2 regions of the uncultured Propionibacterium sp. genome follow, and region 2 is predicted to be linked to the other one. Evidence: predicted binding sites of a transcription regulator. Region 2 holds the regulator's gene; the other holds the start of a gene.
What was found. Region 2 encodes LexA, which represses DNA repair genes until DNA is damaged. Its sites were predicted from a motif close to TCGAACANNTGTTCGA; they were not measured.
Positions count from the first base shown of each region.

Region 1: recA (recombinase RecA) is a predicted target of LexA. The motif match lies at 3,686-3,701, and genes of this name have one in related genera.

Region 1 is NZ_CAUTOU010000090.1:30-5,772, reverse strand. It holds partial or broken gene R2N01_RS10690 (DEAD/DEAH box helicase) at 1-3,361, opposite strand, end outside; gene R2N01_RS10685 (DUF3046 domain-containing protein) at 3,415-3,609, opposite strand; gene recA (recombinase RecA) at 3,834-4,901, shown strand; gene R2N01_RS10675 (regulatory protein RecX) at 4,898-5,521, shown strand.
Region 2 is NZ_CAUTOU010000012.1:15,179-39,035, forward strand. It holds gene R2N01_RS03930 (phosphoketolase family protein) at 1-2,382, opposite strand, end outside; gene R2N01_RS03935 (AEC family transporter) at 2,468-3,421, opposite strand; gene R2N01_RS03940 (sugar-binding domain-containing protein) at 3,530-4,480, shown strand; gene R2N01_RS03945 (anaerobic glycerol-3-phosphate dehydrogenase subunit C) at 4,507-5,874, opposite strand; gene glpB (glycerol-3-phosphate dehydrogenase subunit GlpB) at 5,874-7,172, opposite strand; gene glpA (anaerobic glycerol-3-phosphate dehydrogenase subunit GlpA) at 7,169-8,821, opposite strand; gene R2N01_RS03960 (DUF6363 domain-containing protein) at 9,055-9,969, shown strand; gene R2N01_RS03965 (vitamin B12-dependent ribonucleotide reductase) at 10,075-12,951, opposite strand; gene nrdR (transcriptional regulator NrdR) at 13,051-13,566, opposite strand; gene R2N01_RS03975 (hypothetical protein) at 13,759-14,097, opposite strand; gene R2N01_RS03980 (hypothetical protein) at 14,113-14,706, opposite strand; gene lexA (transcriptional repressor LexA) at 15,052-15,879, shown strand; gene R2N01_RS03990 (ATP-dependent DNA helicase) at 15,906-17,858, opposite strand; gene hflX (GTPase HflX) at 17,920-19,392, opposite strand; gene dapF (diaminopimelate epimerase) at 19,438-20,301, opposite strand; gene miaA (tRNA (adenosine(37)-N6)-dimethylallyltransferase MiaA) at 20,366-21,298, opposite strand; gene miaB (tRNA (N6-isopentenyl adenosine(37)-C2)-methylthiotransferase MiaB) at 21,295-22,791, opposite strand; partial or broken gene rny (ribonuclease Y) at 22,858-23,857, opposite strand, start outside.

The DNA.
Region 1 (5,743 bases), on a different contig from region 2:
GCACCGTCAGGACGTTGTGATGGATGTACTGCGGGCCGTCGCCGGTCAGCGCGCTCAGGGCGTCCCCGCTCTCCGGGGCGGCGGGGAAGAAATTCCCGGCCACCAGCGTGCCGTCGCCGGTCAGGCGTGCCATCGTCTGGACGGCGGCCGCCACGGCGAGCCCGTAGCGCCGGGCGAACGAGTCCGCCGTCACGACGGCATGGCGCCGCGACCAGCGTACGGCCAGATCGGCCAGCGCCCGGGCCTCCTCGCGCACCTCGCCCGCGCCGATACCGGTGGGGACCGGGACGCCCAGTCCGTCGCGCAGCAGGCCCGCATCGGTGTCGACGCAGTACATGGGCGTGCCGCAGATCCGCACCCGCGCCAGCCGGTACGCGCCGACCAGCTCGTCGATCCACGGCCCCGGGTCGGACCGGCTGCGCGCCGCGCACTCGGCGCCGGTGAACGGCCCGGCCATGCGGATCTGCTCCCACAGCTGCTCTGCGCTCCCGGCCCTGAGGTCGTCGGTCAGATATTGCAGTTGGGCCTCGTAGGCCGTCGCGACCTCGTGGTCGATGAGCTCGCCGGCGCCGTCGCGCCCGAGGAGCTCGGCGAGTACGCCGGAGTCGAGGCTGAGGGCGGCGAGACGGCGCTCGACCAGCGGCTGGTCGGTGTCGTAGACGAACTCGCCGACGTATCCGAAGAGCATGTGACGCGCGAAGGGCGAGGCCTGGGCCGTCTCGACGTCGACCAGGCGCACCCGGCGCGCCGCGATGTCGCCCATCAGCCGTACCAGCGCGGGCAGATCGAAGACGTCCTGCAGGCACTCGCGCATCGCCTCGACGACGATCGGGAACTCGCGGTAGCCGGCGGCGACGGCCAGCAGTTGGGCGGCCTTGTGGCGCTGCTGCCACAGGGGCGAACGCCGGCCGGGGCCGCGGCGGGGCAGCAGCAGGGCGCGGGCCGCGCACTCGCGGAACCGGGCCGCGAACAGGGCCGAGCCGAAGACCTGCTCGGTGACGACGGACTCGACGTCCTCGGCGGGGACCACCAGCAGGGACGAGTCGGGCGCCGCCGTGTCGGCGTCGGGCAGCTGGACGATGATGCCGTCGTTGGTGGCGTTCACATGGGCCTCGACGCCGTAGCGGTCGGCGAGCCCCGCCTGGATCGCCAGCGCCCATGGGGACAGGACGCTCATGCCCAGCGCGCTGTGCACGCAGATGCGCCAGTCGCCGATCTCGTCCCGGAAGCGCTCGACGACGATCGTGCGGTCGTCAGGCACGGCGCCGGTGGCCTCGCGCTGCTCGTCCAGGTAGGCCATGAGGTTGGTGCGGGCGTTCGGTCCGAGCCCGGAGGCCTCCAGGGCCCCGAGGGCGTCGGCGCGCTCCGCGGCGCAGAGCTCGCGGACGCGCGCCCCGATCGCCCTGCCCAGCTCGGCGGGGCGCCCCTGCGAGTCACCGCGCCAGAAGGGGAGCCTGCCGGGCTGACCGGGGGCGGGCGTGACGATGACCTGCGCCGACGTGATCTCCTCGATGCGCCAGCTGGTCGTGCCGAGCGTGAAGACGTCGCCCACGCGGGACTCGTAGACCATCTCCTCGTCGAGCTCGCCGACCCGGCGGCCCGGCTCGTGCCTGCCCGAGGCGTTCTCGGTGCCGACCAGGAAGACGCCGAACAGGCCGCGGTCGGGGATCGTGCCCCCGCTCGTGGCGACCAGGCGCCCGGCGCCGGCTCGTGCCTCGAGCGAACCGTTCACCCGGTCCCAGTGGAGGCGGGGGCGCAGCTCGGAGAAGTCCTCGCTCGGATACCGGCCCGAGAGCATGTCGAGGACCGACTCGAAGGCCGAACGGGGCAGGTCGGCGTACGGCTGGGCCCTGCGCACCAAGGCGTAGAGCTCATCGACCGCCGCCGCCTTCGGCAGGCAGGCCGAGACGATCTGCTGGGCGAGCACGTCGAGCGGATTGCGCAGGAAGGGGGTCTCCTCGAGCAGTCCGGAGCCCATCCGCTCGGCGATGACGGTGCAGTGCAGCACGTCGCCGCGCGAGGTGGGGAACACCACGCCCTGCGAGACCGCCCCGACCCGGTGGCCCGCCCGGCCGACGCGCTGCAGCCCGCTCGAGACCGACGGGGGAGCCTGCACCTGGATGACGAGGTCGACCGCGCCCATGTCGATGCCCAGCTCCAGCGAGCCGGTGGCCACGACGCAGGCCAAGCGCCCGGCCTTGAGATCGTCCTCGATCTGGGCGCGGCGCGACTTGCTGACCGAGCCGTGGTGCGCGCAGGCGATGATCGGCGCATCGGTGCCGTCCATGCCCTTGGACGCGGCCGAGGCGATCATCACCTGGGCGGGGGGCTCGACCGGTTCGTCGGGCACGCCCAGGTCGGCTGCGTGCAGTTCGTTGAGGTGGGCCGTGAGGCGCTCGGCGCTCTGGCGCGAGTTGACGAAGCAGATGGTGGAGCGGTGCGCGCGCACCAGGTCGAGGACCCGCCGCTCTATCGGGGGCCACATCGACCGGCGCACCGCACCGGCGGTCTGTTCGCCGGCGGGCTTCTCGACGCGCAACTGGGTCATGTCCTCGACCGGCACCTGGACGCGCAGGTCCCAGGTCTTCGTCGCCGGCGGGTTGATGATCCGCACCGGGCGGTCGCCGCCCAGGAACCGCGCGACCCGCTCGGCGGGCCGGACGGTGGCCGACAGGCCGATGCGCTGGAAGTCACCGCTGCGCTGCATCGCCGACAGGCGCTCCAGGCTCAGTGCCAGATGGGCACCGCGCTTGGTGCCGGCCAGCGAGTGGACCTCGTCGACGATCACCGTGTCGAGATCGCGCAGGGTACCCGCCACCCTGCTCGACAGCATGAGGAAGAGCGATTCGGGCGTGGTGATGAGGATCTGCGGGGGGTGGACGGCCAGAGCCCTGCGTTCTCCCGCGGGCGTGTCCCCCGATCGGACCGCGACCGAGACCTCGGGGGCGGGAAGGCCGAGCCGCTCGGCCGTGGTCGCGATGCCGCGCAGGGGGGCGGCGAGATTGCGCTCGACGTCGACGGCGAGGGCCTTCAACGGGGAGACGTACAGCACCCGCACGCCCCTGCGGTGGGCGGAGGGCCCGCGCGGTGCGCCGGCCGGCGTGCCCCCGGCGGGGGGAGCGACGAGCTCCTGCTGGGCCGAGGCCTCGCGCGACAGGCGGTCGAGACCGTGCAGGAAGGCGGCGAGCGTCTTGCCGGAACCGGTGGGCGCGATGACGAGCGCGTGCGCGCCCGAACCGATGGCGGCCCATGCGGCGGTCTGGGCCGGCGTGGGGGAGTCGAAGACGTCGCCGAACCAGGTGCGCGTGGCGGGCCCGAAGGCCTCCAGCGGCTCACCCGGCGTGCGCTCCGGTGCTGTCATGCGCACAAGTCTTGCGTCCGGCACCGACAAATCCTCCCGAGGCCCGCCGGGGGCTATCTCTGGTTGTCGGGCAGTTCGAGGAAGGCCCACACCGCGCGCCAGACCGTCTTGAAGGGGACGCCGGCCGCCAGGGCCTCACTGGTGGTGCGGTTGTCGAGATCGGCGAGCACGGTCTGGTCGGCCCATACGCGGGCGTAGTCGGGCCCCAGATGCCTCACCATCCGGCGCCAGAACTCGGTTTCACGCACCCGGCCAGCCTAGCGCCGGACCGAACGGGCCCGGGGGGCCGGGCCGTTCGCGACACGCGAGGCCGAACGCTGGAGTTCGAACGGGTGTTCGCATAAAGTGACTGCGGGCGATCTGGTTGTCCACGGGTCCGGGTCCGGTGAAAAATTGTCGGACCCAGTTCCTACAGTCAAGGCGTCGAGAGAGAACCCGTCGGCGCACCCCGACGCGAGGAGAGGAAACAGACATGGCCGTTGCAGATCGGCAGAAGGCGCTCGAGGCCGCACTCGCGCAGATCGAGAAGGCCCACGGCAAGGGCTCAGTCATGCGCCTGGGCGACCAGACCTTCGGGCAGATGGAGTCGATCCCCACCGGGTCGGTGGCGCTCGACATCGCGCTGGGCATCGGCGGACTTCCCCGTGGCCGAATCATCGAGATCTACGGCCCCGAGTCCAGCGGCAAGACCACGGTCGCTCTGCACGCGATCGCCAGTGCCCAGGCGGAGGGCGGCATCTGCGCGTTCATCGACGCCGAGCACGCCCTCGATCCCACCTACGCCCGCGCCCTGGGCGTCGACACCGACGCGCTGCTCGTCAGTCAGCCCGACAACGGCGAGCAGGCTCTGGAGATCGCGGACACCCTGGTCCGCTCGGGCGCACTCGAACTCATCGTCATCGACTCCGTTGCGGCCCTGACGCCGCGCGCCGAGATCGAGGGCGAGATGGGCGACAACCACGTCGGCCTGCAGGCCCGGCTCATGAGTCAGGCCCTCCGCAAGATGACCGGGGCCCTCAAGAACGCCAATACGACGGCGATCTTCATCAACCAGTTGCGCGAGAAGATAGGCGTCATGTTCGGCAACCCCGAGACCACCACCGGCGGCCGCGCGCTGAAGTTCTACTCCTCGGTCCGCCTCGACGTGCGCCGCATCGAGTCCCTCAAGGACGGCGGCGAGGTCGTCGGCAACCGCACCCGCGTCAAGATCGTCAAGAACAAGGTCGCCCCGCCGTTCAAGCGCGCCGAATTCGACATCCTCTACGGCAGGGGCATCAGCCGCGAGGGCAGCCTGCTCGACATGGGGGTGGACGCCGGCATCATCCGCAAGGCGGGTGCCTGGTTCACCTACGGCGACGACCAGCTCGGCCAGGGCAAGGAGAACGCCCGCGCCTTCCTGGTCTCCCACCCCGAGGTCGCCGGCGAGATCGACACCAAGATCCGCGTCGGGCTGGGACTCATCCCCGACCCGGACGTTCCCGAGGGTGTGGATCCGGCCACGGGCGAGGTGCGTGAGCCGGTCGAGGCCCGGGCCCAGTGAGTGACGCGCCCCTCCGGCGCCGGGGCGGCCGTCGCCGGAAGACCCCGGGGAACGCTTCCGGTGCGGGCGGGAGCGCCGGAGGCGCCCAGGGGGCCTCGGCCTGGGGGCCCGAGGGCGGCGTGGAGGAGGGCGGCGGCCCCGACGCCGACCCGATCGGGGTCGTCCGCGAGATCGCTCTTCGCCGCATGGAGCAGCGCGAGTGCTCGCGCGGCGAGCTCATCGACTACTTGGTGAGACGCCGGGGCTGCGAGCAGAGAGCCGCCGACGAGGTGCTCGACCGACTGGAGGCCGTCGGTCTGGTCGACGACGAGCGCTTCGCTGCCATGTGGGCCGAGTCCCGCCGGCGTTCCCGCGGGCTCTCCGCCAGCGCCATCGCGCAGGAGCTGCGCGCCAGGCGCGTCAACGACGCGATCATCGCCGACACGCTCGCCGCTTTCGATCAGGCCGGCGAATCGGCCGCCGCACTGGAGCTTGCGCGGTCCAAGGCGCGCACCATGAGGGGCCTGGACCGCCGCGTCGCGTACCGGCGCCTGGCCGGCGTCCTGACCCGCAGGGGCTATGGCCCCTCGGTGTCCGTCGACGCCGTCAACCGGGCGCTCGACGAGCTGACCGGGGGCTGATGCTCCACCCCGGCATGCGCCGCGCGGGCGCGGGGCCCTATTCTTCCGGGATGAGCGGGCGCTGCGCCCGCGCAGCGATACCCGCAGTGAGGCGAAGATGACGTCAGTGATTCTCATCGTGCTCATCCTGCTCGCAGCCGTTGTCGCCGTGCTGGGGGTCATCCTCGTACGGATGCTGAGCAGCACCGGTCCGGCCCGTACCGCGGATCGGCCGTCCGCCGG
Region 2 (23,857 bases):
GGCGTCGGCGCCGAGCCGCCAGTCGCGGATCTCGGGCATGTCCTCGAGGTGCTCCACGATGTACTCGTGGTGACGCGCCAGCTGCGAGTCGCACCACTGGTACAGCTCGTGGCTGCCCTCGGGGCTGGTGGTCGCGTTGTTGATGGCGTCCATGACCAGGTGGTAGCGGTCCACCCCGTTGCGCACGACCATGTCGAAGGGCGTCGTCGTGGTGCCCTGCTCGGTGAAGCCGCGGGCGCGGAAGCGGTCCGCGTCGGGACGGCCGTGGACGAGCTGGTGGATGGCGCCCGGGTAGCCGTGGAAGGCGAAGACCACGTCGACGTCGTCGGTGAAGGTGTCGGTGAACTCCTTCGAGCTCATGCCGTGCGGGTGGTCCTTCGGACGGTACAGCGACATGAGGTCGACGACGTTGACCAGGCGCACCTTCAGCCGCGGCAGGCGGGCCTTGAGGATCTCGGCCGCGGCGACGGCCTCCATCGTCACGACGTCGCCGGCGCAGGCCAGGACGATGTCGGGCTTCTCGTCGCCCAGCTGATCGGTGCCGGCCCAGTCCCAGATGCCGTAGCCGCGGGTGCAGTGCTCGACGGCCTCCGCCATGCTCAGCCACTGGGGCTGGGGCTGCTTGTCCTGGACGATCAGGTTGATGTACGAATGCGAGCGGAAGCAGTGGTCGCTGACCTCCAGCAGGCAGTTCGCGTCCGGCGGCAGGTAGATTCGGCTCACCGTGCCGCGCATGTTCAGCACCAGTGAGAGGAGTTCGGGGCTCTGGTGGCTGAAGCCGTTGTGGTCGTTGCGCCAGCAGGTGGAGCTGAGCAGGATGTTCGTGCTCGGCACCTTCTCACGCCACTCGAGGCGGTAGGCCTCCTCGAGCCACTTGGCCTGCTGCATCGTCATGGACGCCGAGACCATCGAGAAGGCCTCGTAGGTGGCGAACAGGCCGTGGCGGCCGGTCAGCGTGTAGCCGTCGAGCCAGCCGTGGCAGTTGTGCTCGGAGAGCACCTCCATGACTCGACCGCTGTTCGAGAGCTTCACGTCGAGCAGATCGGTGCGCTCGGCGAAGGCGCGCTCGCTGGCCTCGAAGACGGCTCCGAGACGGTTCGAGGTGGTCTCATCGGGGCAGAACAGGCGGAAGTCCGTCGGGTTCCTCCGGTAGATGTCGCGCATGAGCTCGCCCAGCTTGCGGGTGGACTCCAGGCGCTCACCGCCACGGGTGGCCGCCGTGACCCCGACCCCGTAGTCCCGGTAGTCCGGCACGTCCAGGTCGACCGGCCCCTTGCCGCCGTTGGCGTACGGCGTGGCACTCATGCGCTTGTCGCCGATGGGGTTGTTGGCGCGGACCAGCTCGGTGGGGCTGCCGTCGGCGTTGAAGAGCTCGTCGATCCGGTAGGAGCGCATCCACTCCTCGAACAGGGCGCGGTGCTCCTCGTCGTCCCTGATTCCGTTCAGCGGCACCTGATGGGCGCGCCAGGTGCCCTCGATCTGCTCGCCGTCGACCAGCCTGGGACCGGTCCAGCCCTTCGGGGTGCGCAGGATGATCATCGGCCAGCGCGGGCGGGCGCCGTCCCAGAGGCCGGAACGGGCCTCGGCCTGGATCTGGCGGATGCGGCCGTAGCAGTGGTTCAGTGCGGCGGCGAAGCGCTCGTGCATCCACGGCAGGTCGTCGCCCCCGACCTCGACGACCTCGTAACCGTGGCCCCCGTACAGGGCCCGGAGCTCGGCCGGTTCCTTACGGGCCTGGACGGTTGGGCCGGCGATCTTGGCGCCGTTGAGGTGCAGGATCGGCAGGACGGCGCCGTCATGCTCGGGGTTGAGGAAGCTGATGCCCTTCCAGCCGCCCTCCAGCGGGCCCGTCTCGGCCTCGCCGTCGCCGACCACGGCGACGGCGAGCAGATCGGGGTTGTCGAAGACGGCGCCGAAGGCGTGCGACAGGGCGTAACCGAGCTCGCCGCCCTCGTGGATGGAGCCGGGGGTCGTGACGGAGGCGTGCGAGGGGATGCCGCCGGGGGCGGAGAACTGGCGGAACAGGCGCCGCATGCCCTCCTCGTCCTGCGTGATGCGCGGGTAGGTCTCGGTGTAGGTACCCTCCAGGTAGCCGGCGGCCACCAGGGCCGGGCCGCCGTGACCGGGGCCGGCGATGTAGATGCAGTCCTGGTCGGTGCAGCGGATCAGGCGGTTGACGTGGGAGTAGATGAACCCCAGGCCGGCACTGGTGCCCCAGTGCCCCAGCAGGCGCGGCTTGATGTCCTCGGGGCGCACCTCGTGCTTGAGCAGGGGGTTCTCCTGCAGGTAGATCTGGCCGATGACCAGGTAGTTGCAGGCGCGCCACCAGGCGTCGACCGATCTCATGTCGGCGATGGTCAGTTCGGGAGCAGCGGAATCCATGCACCCCAAGGTAGCCAGGCCCCGCCGGGGCGGGAGGATGTGTCAGGATTTGTCCCGGGAAGCGGCCGCCGGTAGCGGCCGCCGGTCAGCCCAGCGCATGGACCAGGGCCGCGTAGAGGGTGATCGCGGGAATCGAGCAGACCGTCGTGATGAAGATGACGTCCCTGGCCAGGGACACGCTCGTGCCGTAGCGGGAGCTGAACACGAAGACGTTCTGAGCCGTCGGCAGGCCCGCCATGACCACCACGGCGAGGGTCGTCGCCAGGTCCAGCCCGAGGACGCGGGCGAGCACCCAGGCGGACACCGGCTGGACGAGGAGCTTGAGCGCGCAGATGAGGAGGGTCTCCCCCCTGTTCTCGCGCCCTGGCGGCGGGCCGAGCCGCAGCGAGATGCCGAAGGCCACGAGCATGCTGGGCACGGCGACCCCGCCCAGCAGATCGAGGGTGTCGGCGACAAGCGCCGGCGGGGTCCGGCCGAGCAGGTTGACGGCCAGGCCGAGCAGGACGCCGATCGTCATCGGGTTCCGGAAGGGCGTCGAGGCGTTGTGCAGCAGGCGGGTGCGCCCGCCGGTGCGCCGGGCGTCGTCCGCGTCGAGCAGGCTCAGCCCCAGCGGCTGCAGGACGATGACCTGGATCATGAGCACCGGCGCCACCCAGCCGGTGTCCTTCATCACGTAGGAGGCGATGGGCACGCCCATGTTGTTGGCGTTGACGTAGGCCGAGCAGAAGGTCCCGATGACCGTGTGGCCCAGGCCGGGCCGTTCGTGCCCGGCCAGCCGGGCGCGCAGCAGGCACGAGCCCAGGTACAGGCCCGCCGAGACGAGGATCGCGCCGATCGAGACGACGACGTTGAGGCTGAAGATGCGCCCCAGATCGGCTCTGGACATCATCATGAACAGGAGCGGCGGCAGGCCGATGAAGAAGGCGAAGCGGCTGAGCAGTCGCTGGGCGTCCTGGCCGAGGACGCCCAGGTGGGCCACGGCTGCGCCGACGCCGATCACCGCCCAGATGGTGGCGAAACCGCTCAGCACGTCAAGCACGGGCCGAGCCTACGCCGTGGGCCGGGCCCTCACACCCGTGGATGAACCGAGCCGGTTCCGGAACGTAAGATTCTGCCGATCCGCGATACCGGATGAAAGGTGGACGGGGTGTCGGACCGTGATGACGAGATGTACAGGGCCGCAGTGCTCTACTACGTGCAGGGCGAGTCGATGGACGCCATCGCCCGTCAGCTCGGCGTCTCCCGCTCGACCGTCTCGCGCAGCCTCAAGCAGGCCCGCGACACCGGTATCGTCCGCATCAGCCTCACCCATCCGCGCGACGCCTCCTCCGACGTCGAGCAGGAGTTCTCCGACCGTTTCGGGGTGAGGGCCCAGGTCGTCAGCGTGCGCGAGTCCGTGTCGGACGTGGCCCGTCTGGACCGGGTCGCCAAGGTCGCCGCCAACGCCATCGGCGAGGCGATGAGCGATCACACCACCCTCGGCATCGCCTGGGGGACGACGATCGACGCCGTCGCCGCGCATCTGCTGGCCAAACCGCTCAAGGGCTGCACCCTGGTCCAGCTCAACGGCGCCGCCAACGACTCGACGACCGGCATCGACTACGTCTCGAACATCGCGTCGCGCTTCGCCAGCGCCTTCAACGCCCACTCGGTGCTCTTCCCCGTGCCGGCCTTCTTCGACTACACGAGTACCCGCGACGCCATGTGGCGCGAGCGTTCGATCATGCGCGTGCGAGACGCCCAGAGAGAGTGCTCGCTGGCCGTCTTCGGCGTCGGCTCGCTGGTCGGCGGACTGCCCAGCCACGTCTACGAGTCGGGCTACTTCAACGGGGAGGACCGTGCCGCGATGGCCCGCGACCACGTCGTCGGCGACGTGTGCACGGTCCTGCTGCGCGAGAACGGTTCCTGGGCCGACATCGAGATGAACACCCGCGCCTCCGGGCTGACCCCCACCCAGCTGCGGCGCATCCCGCGGCGCATCGGCGTCGTCTCGGGGCGGGCCAAGGCCAGACCGCTGCTGGCCGCGCTGCGCGCGCAGGTGATGACCGATCTGATCGTGGACGACCAGACGGCGCGCCAAGTGCTCACGACGGAGTGAGGGCGGCGGGGCAGGCCCCGGTCCGGTCAGACCTCGGGGCTGCGGATGTCGGACAGGCCGTAGGCCGCGTGGATCACGTGGATCGGATGGACGACCGGCATGCCGGTGCCCTTGCGGATCTGCCAGCGGCAGGTCTCGGTGTCGCAGGCGCCGAGCTCGGAGCCGGAGTCCTTGAACTTGTCGAAGAGGGGCCTGCCGATGGCTTGGGCGACCTCGAACTTCTCCTTCTTCAGGCCGTAGGTGCCGGCGATGCCGCAGCAGTTCTCGCCCGACTCGACAACGGTGAGGCCCGGCACGAGCTCCATCAGGCGGACGGCCGGCATGCCCATGCCCTGGCCCTTGAGCTGGCAGGGGGCGTGGTACGGGATCGTCATCTCGATGCGCTCGAAGTCGGTGGGCAGCTCGCCGGCGTCGTACAGGTCGAGGAGGAACTCGCTGGTCTCGCGCATGCGCGAGCCGATGTCCATGACCGTGGGGTCCTCGACGCCCATGATCTCGTGGGCCTCGTGCTTGAGCATGCCGACGCAGGAGCCGGAGCTCGAGACGACCGGGACGTCCTGGCCGCCGGCGGCCAGGTCCCCGGCCAGTTCGACGACCGAGGAGCGGGCCCGGTCGAACAGGCCGTTCGACTGGCTGGCCAGGCCGCAGCAGCCCTGCGAGGGGACGATGACGGTGCAGCCGAGGTGCTCCAGGACCTCGATGGTCTTCTTGCTGGTCTCGACCTCGAAGTAGGTGCCGGCGCAGCCGGTGAAGAAGATCACCGGGCCGCGGTCCGGCTGACCGGGACGGCGGGCCATGGGGCCCTCGCGATGCTTGAGCCAGCCGCGGATCGACCGGGACTGGGCGACCGGCATCGGGGCGTCGCGGTGGACGCCGACGACCTTCTCGACGGCCACGCGCAGCGGCCTGCGCCTCAGCGCCCAGTTGGCGAGGGGGGCGACGGGCGTCAGGACACGGCCCTCCAGGGCGGTCTGGGTGATCAGGCGGTCGCGCAACGGCATGTGGTCCTGCTTCATGACGGCGCGCGCCATGGAGTTGATCTCGGCGATCTTGACGCCCTGCGGGCAGTTCAACGTGCAGATGCCGCAGCTGGAGCAGTAATCGAGGGTGCGGTCGACCGATTCGCCGTTGCGGAAGCGCTCGGCCTGCGGACCGACGAACTTGGGGCCGGCGAACATCTCGGTGACCCGGGCGACCGGGCACTGCGTCTCGCAGATCGTGCATTTGACGCACTGGTCGAGGGAGAGGCGATTGAGCTGCTGGGCCTCGTAGCTGTTCGGGTCGTGGTTGAGCCGCGGGCTGGCCTTCCTCAGGTGGTCCCAGACCGGGAAGGACTCGTCGGATCGTGCGTCCGCCGCCTGCTCGCGCCCGGTTGCAGTGGTGCTGGTGCTCATCAGGACTCCTTCAGCTGCTCGATGATCGAATCGGCGGCGCGCACCGCGCTTGCCAGGGCGACGCCCTCGCCGGACTTCTCGTCCCAGCGCTGGGCGCCGGCCAGGACGCCGCCGGCCGCGTAGAGGTTGGCGTGGACGGGCCCGCCGGTGATCGGCTCGACGACGCGCATCGCCGGATCGGTGGCCACACCGGCCCTGAAGACCGGCTGCTGGCCGGCCCAGCTGTCGTTGAGGAGCTCCCCGTCGGGGACCGCCAGGGGCAGCCCGAGGACCGACTCGTGCAGCGTGCCGTACGAGTCGAGTTCGAGGGCGCCGGACTCGAAGCCGCCGGGGGCGAGCAGGAAGGCGCGGGCCCTCATGTGCGTGTCGTGGCCGGCGGTGGCGACGGTCAGGGACAGAACCCCCTCGCCGCCGGTCTGGGCGCCGATGACGCGCGAACCGAGGATCATCTCGACGCGGGCCGCCTTGGCCATGTCGGTGAGCCTGTCGTTCAGGCGCATGCCGGCCACGCAGGGCGGCGGCAGGGGGATCTCGAAGATCGGCTGGCCGAGCTCGGCGGCGACGGCCTCGAAGGTCTCCTCGCCCAGTCCCAGGACGCCCGGCACGGCGATGGTCTCGCCGTGCCCGGCGACCTGTTCGAGCGCCCGCGTGAAGACCTTGCGGCGTTCGGTGCGCCCGATGGCGCGGGCGATGTTGACCGCATTCGAGTCGGCCTCGGTACCGCGGCCGGGGAAGCTGATCGAAGCGCAGCGGGTCGCGAGGTGACCGCCGCCGGGCAACTCGACGGTCGCCAGGTTCTGAGCGACGAGCTCGCAGGAGAAGTCCTTGAGCTGGTCGATGCCGACGACCACGACGGAACTTCCGGCGCGCAGCGCGCCGGGGCGGGCGGGGTCGAGGCCGACCGCGCCGGCCGCCATGGAGGCCGGGTACAGAGCGGTCGGGCGCAGGCCGCCGAGGGCGGTCGGCAGTGCCGTGTTCGTCTCGACGTCGCCGACCAGGGCCGCGCCGAGGAGCTCGCGCAGGTAGCCGACGCCGACGCGGATGCCGTCAGCGCCCAGCACGGTGTACGGGTGGGCCGGGCCGCCGCCGCGTTCCTGCAGCGAGCAGAACTCGCCCAGCTCGGCCAGCGGATGGACTACGCGGTCAGGGCGGTAGCCGAGCACGTCGATCGTGCCCTGGCCCAGCTGCAGGCCGCCACGGCCCAAGTGGACGAGCGCGACGTGCAGGCCGGCCCGGCGGAGCCGCAGCGAGGCGACCAGGCCGGACAGGCCGGCGCCGACGACGATGACGTCCCTCATGCCGGGACCTCCTGCCTGTCGCCGGCTGCGGCACGGGCCCGGTCGCGCTCATCGATCTCGGTACCGACCGGGTAGGGCTCGACGGGGTCGGCGGCGCCGGGGGCGTGGTCGATGTCGAGGGTGCCGCGGACGATCCACTCGTCCAGGGCGGCCTGGCGCAACTGGCCGCCGGCCAGGATGGGCCACAGGCCGATCCAGCGGTGCTTGAGGAAGCCGCGCAGCTCGGCGGTGGCCTCCGCGGAGCTGCGCGTGCCCGTCGAGCACAGCAGGCCGGCGGCACGGGTCGAGCAGAAACCGCCCTGGCAGGGGCCCATGCCCAGGCGCAGGCGGCGACGCAGGTCGTCGAGGGTGGCGGCCGGATCGTCCCTGAGCAGGTCAAGGAACATCGTCCTGCTCATGAGCTCGCACTCGCAGATGATCTGGTCGTCCCGCCGGTCCTTCTCGCGGTCGGCCAGGCGGTGCGTGACGGTGTAGGTCGGCTTGTCGTCGGCCGCGGGAACGGCCTCGCCGGCGGTGCGGCAGGGGCGGTCCTCACCCATCTGCCCGCACATGATGTCGACGATGCGCTCGGCCATGAGGCGGTAAGTGGTGAGCTTGCCGCCGGCGATGGTGAGCATGCCCTTCAGGCCGTCGCGGCTCTCGTGGTCGAGCACCGACATGCCGCGGCTCATGTGGCGCGTGTCGGAAGCCGAGACACGGGTGTCCATGACCAGCGGCCGGGCGCCGGCCCAGGCGTGCACGGCCCGGGCCCGGCGGAAACCGGGCACGAGCGCTTCGCCCGCGTCGAGCATCTGCTGGACCTCCTTGCGCGGAATGGGCAGCTTGTCCGGGTCGGCGGCCCTCACGTCGGTGGTGCCGATGATGGACACCGTGTGCACCGGGACGAGGATGTCGCCGTCGGCCGGCTTGACGCAGCGGTTGATGACCGTGTTCACCAGGCGGTGGTTCATCGCGATCATGATGCCGCGGCCGGGCACGACGTCGACGTCGTGGCAGCCGGCCATGGCCGCGATCCGGCCGGCCCAGGGGCCGCCGGCGTTCACGACGAACCGGCAGGCGATCCGCTTCTCGCCGCCGGCCTTGACGTCGCGGACGGTGACCGCGGCGACGCGGTCACCGTCGCGGTGGATGGCGGTGACCGCGTGGTAGGGCAGGACGTGGGCGCCGTACTCGCGGGCCGACTCGGCAGCGCCCCAGACCATGGCCCAGCCGTCGACGGTGCCGTCGAGCACGACGAAGGCGCGCTTCGCGCCGGGGTTGAGGCGTGGCTCGCGGGCGAGCGCCTGGGCGACCGTGATCTCCTCGGCGGGCACACGGGCCCTGGCGGCGGCGGCCAGGAAGCCGTCGGAGTACTCCTCGGAGTCCTCCGGGGTGACGACGAACAGGCCGCCGGTCTGCTCGACGGCGTTCGCATGGATCCGGGTGATGGTCCTGTTCTCGTCGGCGCACTCGCGCGCGGATTCGGGGTCGGAGACGACGTAGCGCCCGCCGGAGTGGAGCAGGCCGTGGTAGCGGGCGGTGGTGCCCTGGGCCAGGTCGGCCCGGTCGACGAGGGCCACGGCCAAGCCGCGCATCGCGGCATCGCGGGCGATGCCCGCACCAGTCGCACCGCCACCGACGACGACGACGTCAACGGTCAGGTCAGCCATACGAACCTCCAAACGGCTTCGGTGGGCGCGTCTTACGAACGTCAGGTTAGGCGTCGGGCCGTCGTCGTCCCGTGCCGGGCACCCATTTGTGCACGACTCCGGTCCGTAATTGCACCAATGCCCAGCCACGGGCCGTGCATCGTCCTGGATCGGTGCGCTCCGCCCCATGCCGGCGCGGTCCACCGGGCAGACGGTCCGGGGCCGCCGCCGCAAGGTCCTGGGAGAATGGACCGGTGGCAGATCCCAGAGGCACCGGCCCCGCACCGGCCAGCAATGTGACCGACGCCGCGCTCATCTTCGAGGGCGGCGGCATGCGGGCCAGCTATACGAGTGCTCTGGTCGGCGAGCTGATCGAGAACGAGATCTTCATCGACTGGATCGCCGGCGTCTCGGCCGGCTCCAGCAATACGGCGAACTACATGGCGCGCGATCCGCAGCGGGCCCGGGCCAGTTTCACCGACATAGTCTCCGATCCGCACTTCGGCGGGCTCGTCACGCTCCTGCGCGGCAAGGGCTGGTTCAACGCCGAGTACATCTACCAGCGCACCGGCGGGCCCGACCAGGCGCTGCCCTTCGACTTCGGAACCTACCGCGCCAACCCGGCCCGGCCGAACTTCGGCTCGTTCCGCTGCGACACCGGCGAGCAGGTCTGGTTCACGAAGGCCGACACCGGCACCATGGACGATCTGATGGTGCGCGTGCGGGCCTCCTCGACGATGCCCGGTCTCATGCCCACCGTCACGATCGGGGGGCTGGACTACGTGGACGGCGCCCTCGGGCCCGACGGCGGCATCGGGCTCGACCGCGCCCAGGCCGCCGGCTTCGACAAGTTCCTGGTGGCGCTCACCCGCGAGCGCGGCTACGTGAAGCCAGCTCCCACCCGCGGCCAGTCGGTCCTCTACCGGACGGTGTTCCGCAGGCGTCCGGCGGTGGTCGACGCCCTCATGCACCGCCACGAGGGCTACAACGCGACCCGGCGGGAGCTCTTCGAGCTCGAGGCCGCGGGCAAGGCCTATCTGTTCGTTCCCGACGCCATGCCGGTCGGCAACGGCGAACGCGACCTGGCCAGATTGACCGCCAGCTACGCCGCCGGTCTGGAGCAGGCGCGCCGCGAGTTGCCGGCGATCAAGGAGTTCCTGGGGCTGTAGCCCCGGCATCCGGGCGGGTCCTGCCCGCCAGGACCCGCCCGGATGCCGGGGGCCGGCCAGGGAGACGGCCCCCGGCCGGCTCCTCTGCGCCCGGTACCGACCCGATCAGCTGCAGCCGCTGGTCGAGCCGCAGCCCTCGCAGACGTAGCAGGAGCCGCTGGGGCGCATCTTCGTACCGCAGATCATGCACAGCGGGGCGTCGAATGCGGTGCCCGTGATCTTCTCCATCATCTCGGTAGTGGTGTGGGGGGCGGCGGGCTCGGTGCCGGACGGGGCCTCGATGAGACTGGGCTGGCGGGCACCGCCGGCCCCCACCTCGATGTCATCGCCGGCGTCGTTCTTGAGCAGTTCGCTCTCGGGCAGCTCGGCCTCCTCCTCCTCGGAGAGGTAGGAACCCGTCTCCACGTAGTGGGCGCGCTCGGCGGCGGTGTAGATGCCGAGCTCAGCGCGCTCGTCGAAGTCGAGGTAGTCCAGGGCCAGGCGGCGGAAGACGTAGTCGAGGATCGACTGGGCGATGCGCACGTCCGGGTCGTCGGTCATGCCGGCGGGTTCGAACTTCAGGTTGGTGAACTTCTGGACGAAGCCCTCCAGCGGCACGCCGTACTGCAGGCCGATCGAAACGGCGATCGAGAAGGCGTCCATGACGCCGGCCAGCGTGGAGCCCTGCTTGCCGAGCTTGAGGAAGATCTCGCCCAGCTTGCCGTTCTCGTAGGCGCCGGTGGTGATGTACCCCTCGGCGCCGGCCACCGAGAAGCTGGTGGTGCGGCCGGCTCGGCTCTTGGGCAGGCGACGGCGGCGCGGGCGGTACTCGATGCGCACCTCTGGCTTGGGGGCCTCGACGGCATCCGACTTCCTGTTGTCGTCCCTGCCCTCGGAGCCGGCGCTCAGCGGCTGGCCGACCTTGCAGTTGTCGCGGTAGACGGCCAGCGCCTTCAGGCCGAGCTTCCAGCCCTGCATGTAGACGTCGGCGATGTCCTCGACGGTGGCGCTCTCCGGCATGTTCACCGTCTTGGAGATGGCCCCCGAGATGAAGGGCTGCACGGCGGCCATCATCCGCACGTGGCCCATCGGCGGGATGGCGCGCACGCCCATGGCGGTGTCGAAGACCTCGTAGTGCTCCTGGGCCAGGCCCGGAGCACCCACGACGTTCCCGTTGGCGGCGACGTAGTCGACGATCTGGGCGATGGCCGGCTTGTCGTAGCCGAGGTTCTTCAGGGCGCGCGAGACGGTTCCGTTGACGATCTGCATCGACGATCCGCCGACGAGCTTCTTGAACTTGACCAGCGAGAAATCCGGCTCGATGCCGGTGGTGTCGCAGTCCATCATGAAGCCGATGGTTCCGGTCGGGGCCAGTACGGAGGCCTGGGCGTTGCGGTAGCCGTTCTTGGCGCCGAGCTCGGCGGCGGCGGCCCACTGGGCGGTGGCGGCCTCGTGGATTCCGCCGTCGAGATCGTCGAAGGTCCTGACGGCCTCGTTGGCGGCACCGTGCTTGGCGATGACGCCTCGGTGGGCCTCGGCATTGGGCTCGTAGCCGCTGTACGGGCCGACGACGGCTGCCAGCTCGGCACTGCGGCGGTAGGCGGCGCCGGTCATCAGCGAGGTGATGACGGCGGCCAGGGTGCGCCCGCCCCCGGAGTCGTAGCCCTTGCCGAGCGCCATGAGCAGGGCGCCCAGGTTGGCGTAGCCGATGCCCAGCTGACGGTAGGCGCGGGTGGTCTCGGCGATCGGCTCGGTCGGGAAGTCGGCGAAGCAGATCGAGATGTCCATGGCGGTGATGACCAGCTCGACGGCCCTGATGAACAGCTCGGCGTCGAAGGTGTCGTCCTCGCGCAGGAACTTGAGCAGATTGAGGCTGGCCAGATTGCACGAGGAGTCGTCCAGGCTCATGTATTCCGAGCACGGGTTGGACGCGTTGATCCGGCCCGAGGCGGGATCGGTGTGCCAGGCGTTGATCGTGTCGTCGTACTGGATGCCGGGATCGGCGCACTCCCAGGCCGCCTGGGCGATCTTGCCGAAGAGCTCGCGGGCGTCGACCCGCTCGACGATCTCGCCGGTGGTGCGCGCGCGCAGACCGAACTCCGCGCCGGCCTCGACGGCCCTCATGAACTCGTCGGAGACGCGCACCGAGTTGTTGGCGTTCTGGTACTGCACAGAGGTGATGTCGGCGCCGCCCAGGTCCATGTCGAAACCGGCATCGCGCAGGGCGCGGATCTTGTCCTCCTCCCGAGCCTTGGTCTCCACGAATTCCTCGATGTCGGGGTGGTCGACGTCGAGGACGACCATCTTGGCCGCGCGCCGGGTGGCACCACCGGACTTGATGGTGCCGGCCGAGGCGTCGGCGCCGCGCATGAAGCTGACGGGGCCGGATGCGGTACCGCCGCTGGAGCGCAGGAGCTCCTTCGAGGAGCGGATGCGCGAGAGATTCAGACCGGCCCCCGAGCCGCCCTTGAAGATCATGCCCTCCTCGCGGTACCAGTTCAGGATCGACTCCATGGAGTCGTCGACGGAGAGGATGAAGCAGGCGCTGACCTGCTGAGAGCTCGGGGTGCCGACGTTGAACCACACCGGGGAGTTGAAGGCGAAGTACTGGTGCAGAAGCATCCAGGTGAGCTCCTCGGCGAAGACCTGGGCGTCGGCCTCGGAGGCGAAATAGCCCTCCTCGTAGCCGGTCGAGGAGTACCTCCTCACCACGCGGTCGATGAGTTGGCGCAGGCTCGACTCGCGACTGTCGGTGCCGACGGCGCCGCGGAAGTACTTGGTGGTGACGATGGTGGAGGCGTTGACGCTCCAGAAGTCGGGGAACTCGACGCCCTTCTGCTCGAAGACGGTCTCGCCGGTCTTCCAGTTGGTCTGCACCACATCACGACGTTGCCAGGTGACCTCGTCGTAGGGATGCACACCAGCCGTGCTGAAGATGCGCTCGACCTTGAGACCGGCGGACTTGTCATCGCGGGCCTTGGTCGTGGCCACAGTCTGTGTCATCGTTCCCTGTTCCCTCTCCATACGGGGCTCGGGCGATCTGCGCCCGACATGGTTTGTGTCCTCACACGTAACTACACGTAACTATTCGGTTGTCCTGGTTCAGGAGCGCACGGAACCCCCTGACGAGGAGGCTCCCGGCGCACCCGAGGGCTCAGCCGTCCGCCGCTCCCGCTCCGCCTCCCGCAGTTTGGCGATCTCGGCCAGGAAGTCGTCCACGCACTGAAAATGCTGGTAGACGCTGGCGAAACGCAGGTAGGCGACGGCGTCGAGCCTGCTCAGTGGTTCGAGGATCGTCACGCCGACCTGCTCGGACGGGATCTCGGCCATGCCGCCGGCCCGCAACGACTCCTCGACCTGCTGGCCGAGCCTGGCCAGCTGGGCCTCGGTGACGGGCCTGCCCTTGCACGCCTTGCGGACTCCGTTGATCACCTTGTCCCGGTTGAATGGCTCGACGACGCCCGACTTCTTCACCACGACGAGCTGCATCTGCTCGATCGTGGTGAAGCGCCGCCCGCAGGCCGGGCACTGACGGCGCCGACGGATGCTCGCGCCGTCCTCGGCCACACGCGAGTCGAGAACGCGGGAGTCGTCGTTGCGGCAGTACGGGCAGTGCATGACCCAGCTCCCCTCGACTCGTCGCGCCGCCGCCCGCCCCGCCCGCGGTCCCGGACCGCGCGCCCACAACACCTTGTGAGCAGCTTGTGGACAAGAACCACAACCTGTGGACGAACAACAGGCTTGTAACTACTAGATGTGGATGATGCAGATACAGTACACCCAGCACCGGACCAGGCTCCGGCGACCTTCTCACCGGGGGCCGTCGATCCGGGGCCCGGGCCGGCCGATCCCGCAACGCCCCTCGTCACGGCCGGTAAGGACGGCTGAGCAGAGGAACGCCGACGGACGGGACCGACCAAGGCCCGCGATGACAAGTCCGCCGGTCTCAAGGTCGAGCGCATCTTCAGCACGGCTGGTGTGCATCCCTACGACGAGGTCACCTGGCAACGTCGTGATGTGGTGCAGACCAACTGGAAGACCGGCGAGACCGTCTTCGAGCAGAAGGGCGTCGAGTTCCCCGACTTCTGGAGCGTCAACGCCTCCACCATCGTCACCGGCGAGCACAGCACCGTCGCCAACGATCGCCACGAATCATCGCCGCTCCTAGCCGCCCCGGGCGACGGCACTGGAACTCCGCTCAACGGGCGCATTCGAGATCGAGAGGAACGAATGCACCGCGCCGCCGAGCCCCAGGACGACCGCGGCGACGAAGGACGTCACGACAACGGCGATGCCGCGCTCGGTCAGGCGCCAGCCCCGGGCGGGAGCGGCCGCACGGGTGCGCCGATGAGCACGCTCACCCGCAGCGCGAGCCCCGTCCGACGCCGGGGCGATGCCGACGGCGGCCGCCAGCATCTCGGCACTGAGCACCTGGACGTGCTCGGTGTCATCGACCGGCTCGTGCACCGGCCCCGGGGACGTCCCTCCGGACGACGCACACGGGCAAGCGCCCTCCCCCAGGCGGGCCGGGATCGGCGAACGGCCGATGAACCCCTGATGGACCGCGGGTGGGACGGGTTGAGCAGGACGGCGGGGGACGATGGGCTGAGCAGGACGGGCCCCCGGCCCGTGCGAACCGGCACGCGCGCCGCTTCCGGACAGGACGGCGGGGCTCCGGGCGTCACCGCTCTTGCCGAGGACGGCCTGATCGAGCCGGATCGCCCCCTCGAACCGGGCCGCGTCGATCTCCCGTGCCATGTCAACCTCCTGTACGAAGAACTCGCCCGGGCGGAAGACCCGGAGTCCATCCGATGCCAGCGAACAGTCTCGAGAAGATCTCGAACGTGTGTTCGAGAACCAGAATAGTACATCCGTTCGAGATGTCCAGACGGAGCGAGGCTCATCCGTCCCGAACCGGTCGTGGTGGCCTCGCGCACGACCGAGTCAAGCAGTCGCCGCCGACAATTCTCCGGGCCGCCCGGAGCGCCGGGGAGCCGGCCGGGCGGCCGGACCGATGGATCACCCCGCCCCAGGACGCCGGGGGCCGACACGCGGAACCGAACAGTCGTTTGATTGCGGGCCCAGCCGGCGTAGCATGCCGCCATGGGCACAACGGGCTCCTCACCGGCGGCGGGCGCTGCGCACGAGTCGTCAGGACGCGCTGCGCGTAGGGCCGGGCGCCCCAGTCGGGCGCGCGTCGACGCCGAGCTGCGGGCCAGCCGCGTCAAGCGCCGGATCGCCGGGCCCCCCGTCCAGGGCGGCCGGCCGGCCGGGGCCCCGGACGCCGGCTCGCTCACCCAGCGCCAGCGCCTCATCCTCGACTTCATCCGCACCAGTGTCGACGCCCACGGCTATCCGCCGAGCATCCGCGAGATGGGCGAGGCGGTCGGTCTGACGAGCCCATCGAGCGTCGTCCATCAGCTCAAGGTGCTCGAGGCCAAGGGTTTCCTCCGCCGCGATCCCAGGCGCCCGCGCGCCCTCGAGGTCGTCCTGGCGCGGTCCGGCCGACCGGATGGGGAGTTCGTCGATCCCACCGACCTGGGCGAGGCCTTCCCCGAGGCCGTCGACGTCCCCCTGGTCGGCACGATCGCCGCCGGCGCACCGATCCTGGCTGTCGAGCAGGTCGAGCAGACCATGCCCCTGCCGCGCGACCTGGTCGGCTCGGGCACGGTCTTCATGCTTCGGGTGCACGGCGACTCGATGGTCGGGGCCGCGATCTGCAACGGCGACTACGTCGTCATCCGCCAGCAGCCCACCGCGGACAACGGCGACTTCGTCGCCGCCATGCTCGACGACGAGGCCACGGTCAAGGAGTTCCGCCGTATCGACGGCCATGTCCGGCTGGTGGCGCACAACGAGGACTACGATCCGATCGACGGCGACCGCGCCACCATCATCGGCAAGGTCGTCGCGGTCCTCCGCCGCATCTGACCGCCCCACGGACGCGCAGGTCCCGCTCAGGACGAGCCGTCGAGCCTGCGCAGCGCACCGACCGTGCGCTCCAGGTCCGTCGTCGTCCAGAAGTCCGGCAGCGACCTGCGCAGGTACGAGCCGTAACGGGCCGTCGCCAGGCGCGAGTCCAGGACGGCCACCACTCCCCTGTCGCCGCTGCGCCTGATGAGGCGCCCGGCGCCCTGTGCCAGCAGCAGGGCCGCATGCGAGGCGGCCACCTGCATGAATCCGTTGCCGCCGGCCTTCGTGACGGACTGCTGACGCGCCTGCACGAGCGGGTCGTCGGGACGCGGGAACGGGATGCGGTCGATGATGACCAGGCGGCAGGCGTCGCCGGGCACGTCGATGCCCTGCCACAGCGACATGGTGCCGAACAGACTGGTCTCGGACTCCGCCGCGAAGCGCCGGGTGAGTTCCGGCAGCTGGGCCTCGCCCTGGCACAGGACGGACAGCTTCGGCAGTTCCAGGCGCACGTGCCGGGTGGCCGCCTCCGCGGCGCGCTGGGAGCTGAACAGCCCCAGCGCGTGGCCCCCACTGGCCCGGACGAGCTCGGCGACCTGCTCGAGCACGTCCCCGCCGATGCCCTCGCGTCCGGGCCGGGCCAGGTGCGCGGCGACGTACAGGATGCCCTGCCTGGCATAGTCGAAGGGCGAGCCGACGTCGACGCCCCGCCAGGGCAGCCAGGCGCCCGGGTCGTCCTCCGATGCGCCGCGGTCGGGCCTCTCGTCCTCGCCGAGGCGCTCGGCCGCCCGCAGGCCGACCCGCCCGGCCATGGCCTCGAAGGAGCCGCCGAGGGCGAGCGTGGCGCTGGTCAGGACGGTCGTGGCCCGGGCCAGGACCGCGCTGCGCAGCAGACCGGCCACCGACAGCGGGGCGACATTGAGCCAGCGCCCGGAGTGCTCGCGCTCGCTGATCCACACGACATCGGCGTCGGTCATGGCCGCCATGCGCTCAGCGGTCTCGAAGACCTCGCGGGCGGCCGCTGCGGCGGCGCTGCGCTCCGGCTCGGCCTGGGACCCGGAGCCGGACCGGCCCAGCTGGCCCGCCGCCCGGCGGGCGGCATCGCGAACGCGTCCTACCGCCTCGACGAGGCTGCTGTTCGCCGGGCCGACCCGGCCCGGATCGATGTCCTCGAGCACGCCGCGCAGGGCGTCGGCCGCATCGAGGAGGTCGAGGGCCGTCTCGTCGTCGAGCCAGTCGGCCCCCCGGCGGCAGACGCGCTCGACCCGCTGGGGACCGAGCTCCTCGCCGGCGGCTCCGGTGACCCTGTCGGTGAGCTCGTGGGCCTCGTCGATGATGACGGCGTCGTGCTCGGGCAGCACGCCGTTCTGGCCCATCGCATCGATGGCCAGCAGGGCGTGGTTGGTGATCACGAGGTCCGCTGCGCGTGCCCTGGCCCGGGAGATCTCAACGAAGCACTCGTCGTGGAAGGGGCAGCGCGCCCCGGGGCACTCGCGCGAGCTGATGGAGACCTGGGCCCATGCCCGCCCCGAGTGGGCGGGTGCGTCATCGCGGTCGGCGAGCCCGTGCCCCTCGGCCTGCTCCTCGACCCAGGAGCGCAGGGCGACGACCTCGGCGCCGAGCCCGGATTCGGCGTCCTGGGCGCCGTTGCGAGCGGTCTCGGCCAGGGCGTCGGCGGTCAGCAGGCTGGACTGCTCGGGTGCCGCGCCGCCGCGCGAGCGCATCAGGCACGCGTAGTTGCTGCGCCCCTTGAGTACGGCCGCGACGGGCAGGCGCCCGGTCACCTCGGCGACCGCCTGTGCAGCGGCGGGCACGTCCTTGGTGGCCAGCTGGTTCTGCAGGGCGATGGTGGCGGTGGCTACGACGACCCCGGCGTCCGAGGCCTGGGCGTGCACGAGCGCGGGCGCCAGGTAGCCGAGCGACTTACCGGTGCCCGTACCGGCCTGGACGAGCAGCTGGGTGCCCTCGGCGAGCGCCCGCGCGACGGCACCGGCCATCCTGCGCTGGCCCGGGCGCGTCGATCCCCCGACGGCCCCGACGGCCTCGTCGAGGACACGCTCATGCAGAGGCTCGGTCACCGGCACAGTCTACGCCGTCGGCGCCCCGCGGCCCGGGCGCACGCCGCCCCCCCTGCAGGACGAACCCGGCCAGCTCATGGGCCAGGTCGGCGTGGACCCTGGCGACGAGGCGGGTGCCGTTCTCGAGGTACTCGTCGGACTCGATCTCGCCGTAACGGTGAATGCGGTCGACCAGATCACCGCGGTTCCAGGGGATGAGCACGTCGACCCGCTCGTGGGGCGCGGGCAGGCGCGACTCGACGGCGGCGCACAGCTCGTCGACGCCCTCGCCGGTGCGCGCACTGACGAAGACGGCATCGGGGTGCCCGGCTCTCAGCCGGGCGAGGACGTCCGAGTCGGCCGCGTCGGTCTTGTTGGCGACGAGCAGCTCGGGCTGCTGCCCCGTGCCGATGTCGTCGAGCACCTCGCGGACGGCCTGGATCTGGCCGTCGGGGTCGGGATCGGAGCCGTCGACGACGTGGACGAGCAGATCGGCCTGCACCGACTCCTCGAGCGTGGAGCGGAAGGCCTCGACCAGGTCGGTGGGCAGGTGCCGCACGAAGCCGACGGTGTCGGTCATCGTGTAGACGCGCCCGTCGGCGGTCCTGCAGCGGCGCGTCGTGGGGTCGAGGGTGGCGAACAGGGCGTCCTCGACGAGCGCACCGGCACCGGTGAGCCGGTTGAGCAGCGAGCTCTTGCCGGCATTCGTGTAGCCGACGATGGCCACCGAGGGGATGCGATTGCGGCGGCGGCTCTCTCGTCCGATGGCGCGCGTGGAGTCCATGCCGCGCAGCCTGCGACGCAGGATCGCGATGCGCGAGTCGATGCGGCGCCTGTCGGTCTCCAGCTTGGTCTCGCCGGGCCCGCGCCCGCCGATGCCGACGCCGGAGGCGGCACGGCCGCCCACCTGGCGGGAGAGCGAGTCGCCCCAGCCGCGCAGGCGCTGCTTGAGGTAGTTGAGCTGGGCCAGCTCGACCTGGGTCTTGCCCTCGACGCTGCGCGCGTGCTGGGCGAAGATGTCGAGGATGAGGGCGGTTCGGTCGACGACCTTGACCCCTACGAGGTCCTCGAGATTCCTCAACTGGGCCGGGCTCAGCTCACCGTCGGCGATGACCGTGTCGGCGCCGGTGGCGACGACGACCTCGCGCAGCTCGCCGACCTTGCCGGAGCCCAGGTAGGTGGCGGCCTCGGGGCGGGGGCGGCGCTGCACGAGGCCCTCGAGCACCTGGGATCCGGCGGTCTCGGCGAGCGCCTTGAGCTCGGCCATGGCGTTGCGGGCCTCGGACGCCGATCCGGTGGTCCACACGGAGATCAGGACGACCCGTTCCAGGCGCAGCCGGCGGTACTCGACCTCGCTCTCGTCCTGCAACTCGGTGGACATGCCGGGCACGCGGGTGAGCGCCACGCGGTCCGCGAGCTCCTGCTGGTCGCCGTCGTACCCGTTCGCGCCGGGGAACTGCTCGTCGTGGGTCATTGTCGCCTCAGCCGGGCGCAGGGCCCGTGACGATGGTCGGTGTGGTCATGATTCAGCGGGGGCGGCCGGGGCGTCCCGGTGGGCGCGCGGATCGGGGACGAGGACCTCGCCGCGGGCGACGATGACGGCCAGCCCGATGAGCTCGGCCCGGTCTTCGCCGAAGGCCACCTCGAGGCGGCCCCCCGGCACGGCGACCGCATAGTTCCCGATCAGCCCGTCACGGGCGCGGGCCCGGGCGGCGGCGGCGACGACGCCCGTGCCGCACGAGAGGGTCTCGCCCGAGCCGCGCTCGTAGACGCGCACCGACAGATCGCGCTCGCCGTCGACGTGGACGAACTCGACGTTGACGCCCTCGGGGAAGACGCCCTCGTCGAACCGCGGGGCACGGGACAGGTCGAAGGACGCCAGATCGGCGTCGGCGGGCAGCAGGACGACCGCGTGGGGATTGCCGACGTCGACCGCGGTGGCCTCGAAGCGGCGCCCGTCGTGGCTCACCCAGGTCGGTTCGGGGCTGACCCGGACCGCGCCCATGTGCGCGCACATGCGTCCGTCGGGCAGCTCGCGCACCCCGCGCAGGCCGGCACGGGTGGCGATGACGAGGTCCTTGGAGTCGACGAGGTCCTCCTCCATGAGGAAGCGCCCGAAGACGCGCAGGCCGTTGCCGCACATCTCGGCGAGCGAGCCGTCGGCGTTGCGGTAGTCCATGAACCACAGATCGGGGTCGCCGTCCCACTCGGGCACGTGCGCGGCCTTGATGGCGCGGATGACGCCGTCGGCGCCGATGCCGCCGTGGCGGTCGCACAGGAAGCGCACCTGCTCGGGGCCCAGCGCCACGGAGCCGGTGCGGTCCTTGAGCAGGACGAAGTCGTTGCGCGTGCCGTGCCCCTTGGCGAAACCCCAGGTGTCCATGAGGCTCATTCTCCCACCGTGATCCAGCCCGGTGCCCTCCGATCGACGATCGTGGACAGCCCGGTCAGGGGCGGCCCGGCACGGGCAGATCGGTGGCGATCGCCTGCTCGAGTCCGGGCGTGCCGGCCCGCAGCCAGGTGATGCGCGGGTCACGACGGAACCAGCCGAGCTGCTTGCGGGCGAAGCGCCTGGTGCCGTCGATGGTTGCCCGGATGGCCTGCTCCCGATCGATGCGTCCTTCGATCAGATCGAGCACCTGCCGGTAGCCGAGCGCCCGGCTGGCCGTGGTCCCCTCGCGCAGGCCGTCGTCGACGAGGTGCTGGACCTCCTGGACCAGGCCCTGCTCGAACATGGCGCGGACGCGGGCGGCGATGCGCTCGTCCATGAGCTCTCGGTCGAGCTCCAGACCGTACTGGTGGACGTTCTCGAGCAGATAGCGCGGCTCGGGCAGGTGCGGGCTGTAGTGGCCGGTCAGCTCGACGACCTCCAGGGCCCGGACGACGCGGCGGGCGTTGCCCGGAGGGATCGCCCGGGCGGCCTCGGGCGATCTGGCGGCCAGCACTCGGTGCAGGCCGGCCGGGCCGAGCCTGTCGAGCTCGTCCTCCCAGCGGGTGCGCACCAGCGGATCCGTGCCGGGGAACTCGAAGTCGTCGACGACGGCACGCGTGTACAGCGAGGACCCGCCGACCAGGATGGGGACGGCACCGGCCCCGCGCAGGGCCACGATCCGCTCGCGCGCCATGGCCTGGAATTCTGCGACGGTGCCGGTCTCGCGCACGTCGAGCACGTCGATGAGGTGGTGCGCGATGCCGCCGCGCTCGGCCGGCGACGGCTTCGCGGTGCCGATGTCCATGCCGCGGTAGAGGGCCATGGAATCGGCGTTGACGATCTCTGCCGGGTGCCCGCGGCCGGTGAGCAGACGCGCCAGGGCGACGGCCAGGGCCGACTTGCCCGAGGCGGTCGGCCCGACGATGACGACCAGCGGCGGAATGCTCATGCGCGCGGCATCGCCGGAAGGCCGAGGGGGACGCCGACCGGCTCGGTGCGCGGATCGTGGCGGGCTGCCCAGGCATCGCCGCCGCGGGTGCGGCGCAGACTGCGCAGGGGGGCATCGGCCACCAGGTAGTGGGGCGTGCCGCGGGTGACCTCGACCTCGGCGATGTCGCCGGGGCGGGGGCGCTGCGCCGGATCGGCGGGCACGGCGACGTGGACGAGCCTGTTGTCCCGGGCGCGACCGGACATGCGCTCGCCGTCCTCGCGGCCCTCGCCGGTGGCGAACATGACCTCGACGGTCCGCCCCTCGAAGGCCCTGTTCTGGTCCCAGCTGATCTCCTCCTGCAGGGCGGCCAGACGCTCGTAGCGCCCCTGGACGACCTCGCGCGGCACCTGGTCGGGGCGGGCGCCGGCCGGAGTGCCGGGGCGCACCGAGTACTGGAAGGTGAAGGCGCTGGTGAAGCGGGACTGGCGCACCACGTCCATGGTGTCCTCGAAGTCCTCGTCCGTTTCGCCGGGGAAGCCGACGATGACGTCGGTGCTGATCGCGGCATCGGGCATGGCGGCGCGGACGCGCTCCAGGATGTCCAGGAACCTCTTGGCCCGGTAGGAGCGGCGCATCTGCCTGAGCACCCGGTCCGAGCCGGACTGCAGGGGCATGTGCAGCTGGTGCATGACGTTCGGCGTGACGGCCATGGCCTCGATGACGTCATCGGTGAAGGCGGCCGGGTGCGGGCTGGTGAAGCGCACACGTTCCAGCCCCTCGATGCCCCCGCACGAGCGCAGGAGCTTGGCGAAGGCGGCACGGTCGCCGAACTGCACGCCGTAGGAGTTCACGTTCTGACCGAGCAGGGTGATCTCCTGGACGCCCGCCTCGACGAGCATGCGGGCCTCGGCCAGGACCTGACCTGGCCGGCGGTCGGTCTCCCTGCCGCGCAGCGCGGGGACGATGCAGAAGGTGCAGGTGTTGTTGCAGCCCACGCTGATCGGCACCCACGCCGAGTAGGCGGACTCCCGGCGGGTCGGCAGATCGGACGGGAAGGTCTGCAGGGCCTCGGTGATCTCGACCTGGCTGGCCCGCTCGATGCGCGAGCGCTCCAGCAGGGCCGGCAGCGAACCGATGTTGTTGGTGCCGAAGACGACATCGACCCAGGGGGCCCTGGAGGTGATGATGTCGCGGTCCTTCTGGGCCATGCAGCCGCCCACGGCGATCTGCATGCCGGGATGACGGGCCTTGACGGGGGCCATGTGGCCGAGATTGCCGTAGAGCCTGTTGTCCGCGTTCTTGCGGACGGCGCAGGTGTTGAAGACGACGACGTCGGCCTCGTCGAGCTCGCCGTCCTCGGGCGCGCGCACGTAACCGGCCTCGTCGAGCAGACCGGCGATGCGCTCCGAGTCGTGCGCGTTCATCTGGCAGCCGTAGGTGATCACCCGATAGGTGCGCGGGCTCGCACCGGTGGCACCGGGCTGGGCGGTCGTCGTGTCGGGGATGTCCATGGCGGGTCCATGGTACCCAGCGGCAGGGCCCGCGGCGGTGCGGCGACGGACGCCCGATCCGGGAGGTCAATGGGCCAGGCGAGTGGCCCGTGACTCCCTCACCACCGTGATCCTGATGTTGCCGGGGAAGACCAGCTCCTCGGCGACCTCGTGGGCGATGGTCTCGGCCAGCTCGACGCTCCCCGCGTCGTCGACGATCCCGGGGACGACCATGACACGGACCTCGCGGCCCGCCTGCATGGCGAAGACCTTGTCGACGCCCTCGTGGGATCCGGCGATCTTCTCCAAGCGCTCCAGGCGCTGGACGTAGGCCTCGAGGCTCTCGCGGCGCGCGCCGGGCCGCGATCCGGAGATCGTGTCGGCGACCTGGGTCATGACGGCCTCGACGCAGTTCTGCTCGATCTCGTTGTGATGGGCCCCGACGGCGTTGACGACCTCGTCGGATTCGCCGTGCCTGCGCAGCAGGTCCGCGCCCTCGAGAGCGTGGGAGCCCTCGCCGCTGGTGACGACAGCCTTGCCGATGTCGTGCAGGAAGGCCGCGCGTTTGCAGCTGGCGGCGTCCAGGCCGAGCTCGGCGGCAATGGCCCCGGCGATGCGACCGCACTCGCTCATGTGGGCCAGGACGTTCTGGCCGTAACTGGTGCGGTAGCGCAGGGCGCCGATCGTGGCGTGCAGCTCGGGATCCATGTCGGTGATGCCCAGTTCCAGGCAGGCCTGCTCGCCCGTCCGACGGCAGCCGGCCATGATCTTCCTGCTGCAGCGCTCGTGCGCCTCCTCGATGCGGGCCGGGTGGATGCGGCCGTCGGCGATGAGCTCGCTCATGGTGACGCGGGCGATCTCGCGTCGGACCGGATCGAAGCAGCTGAGCAGCACCGAGCCGGGCGTGTCATCGACCATGACATTGACGCCGGTGGTCTGCTCGAAGGCACGGATGTTGCGGCCCTCCCGGCCGATGATGCGGCCCTTCATCTCATCGCCGGGCACTTCGACGGTGGTGACGGCGGCATCGCTGGTGGCCTCAGCGGCGATGCGCTGGATGGCCGTGGTGATGATGCCGCGGGCGATG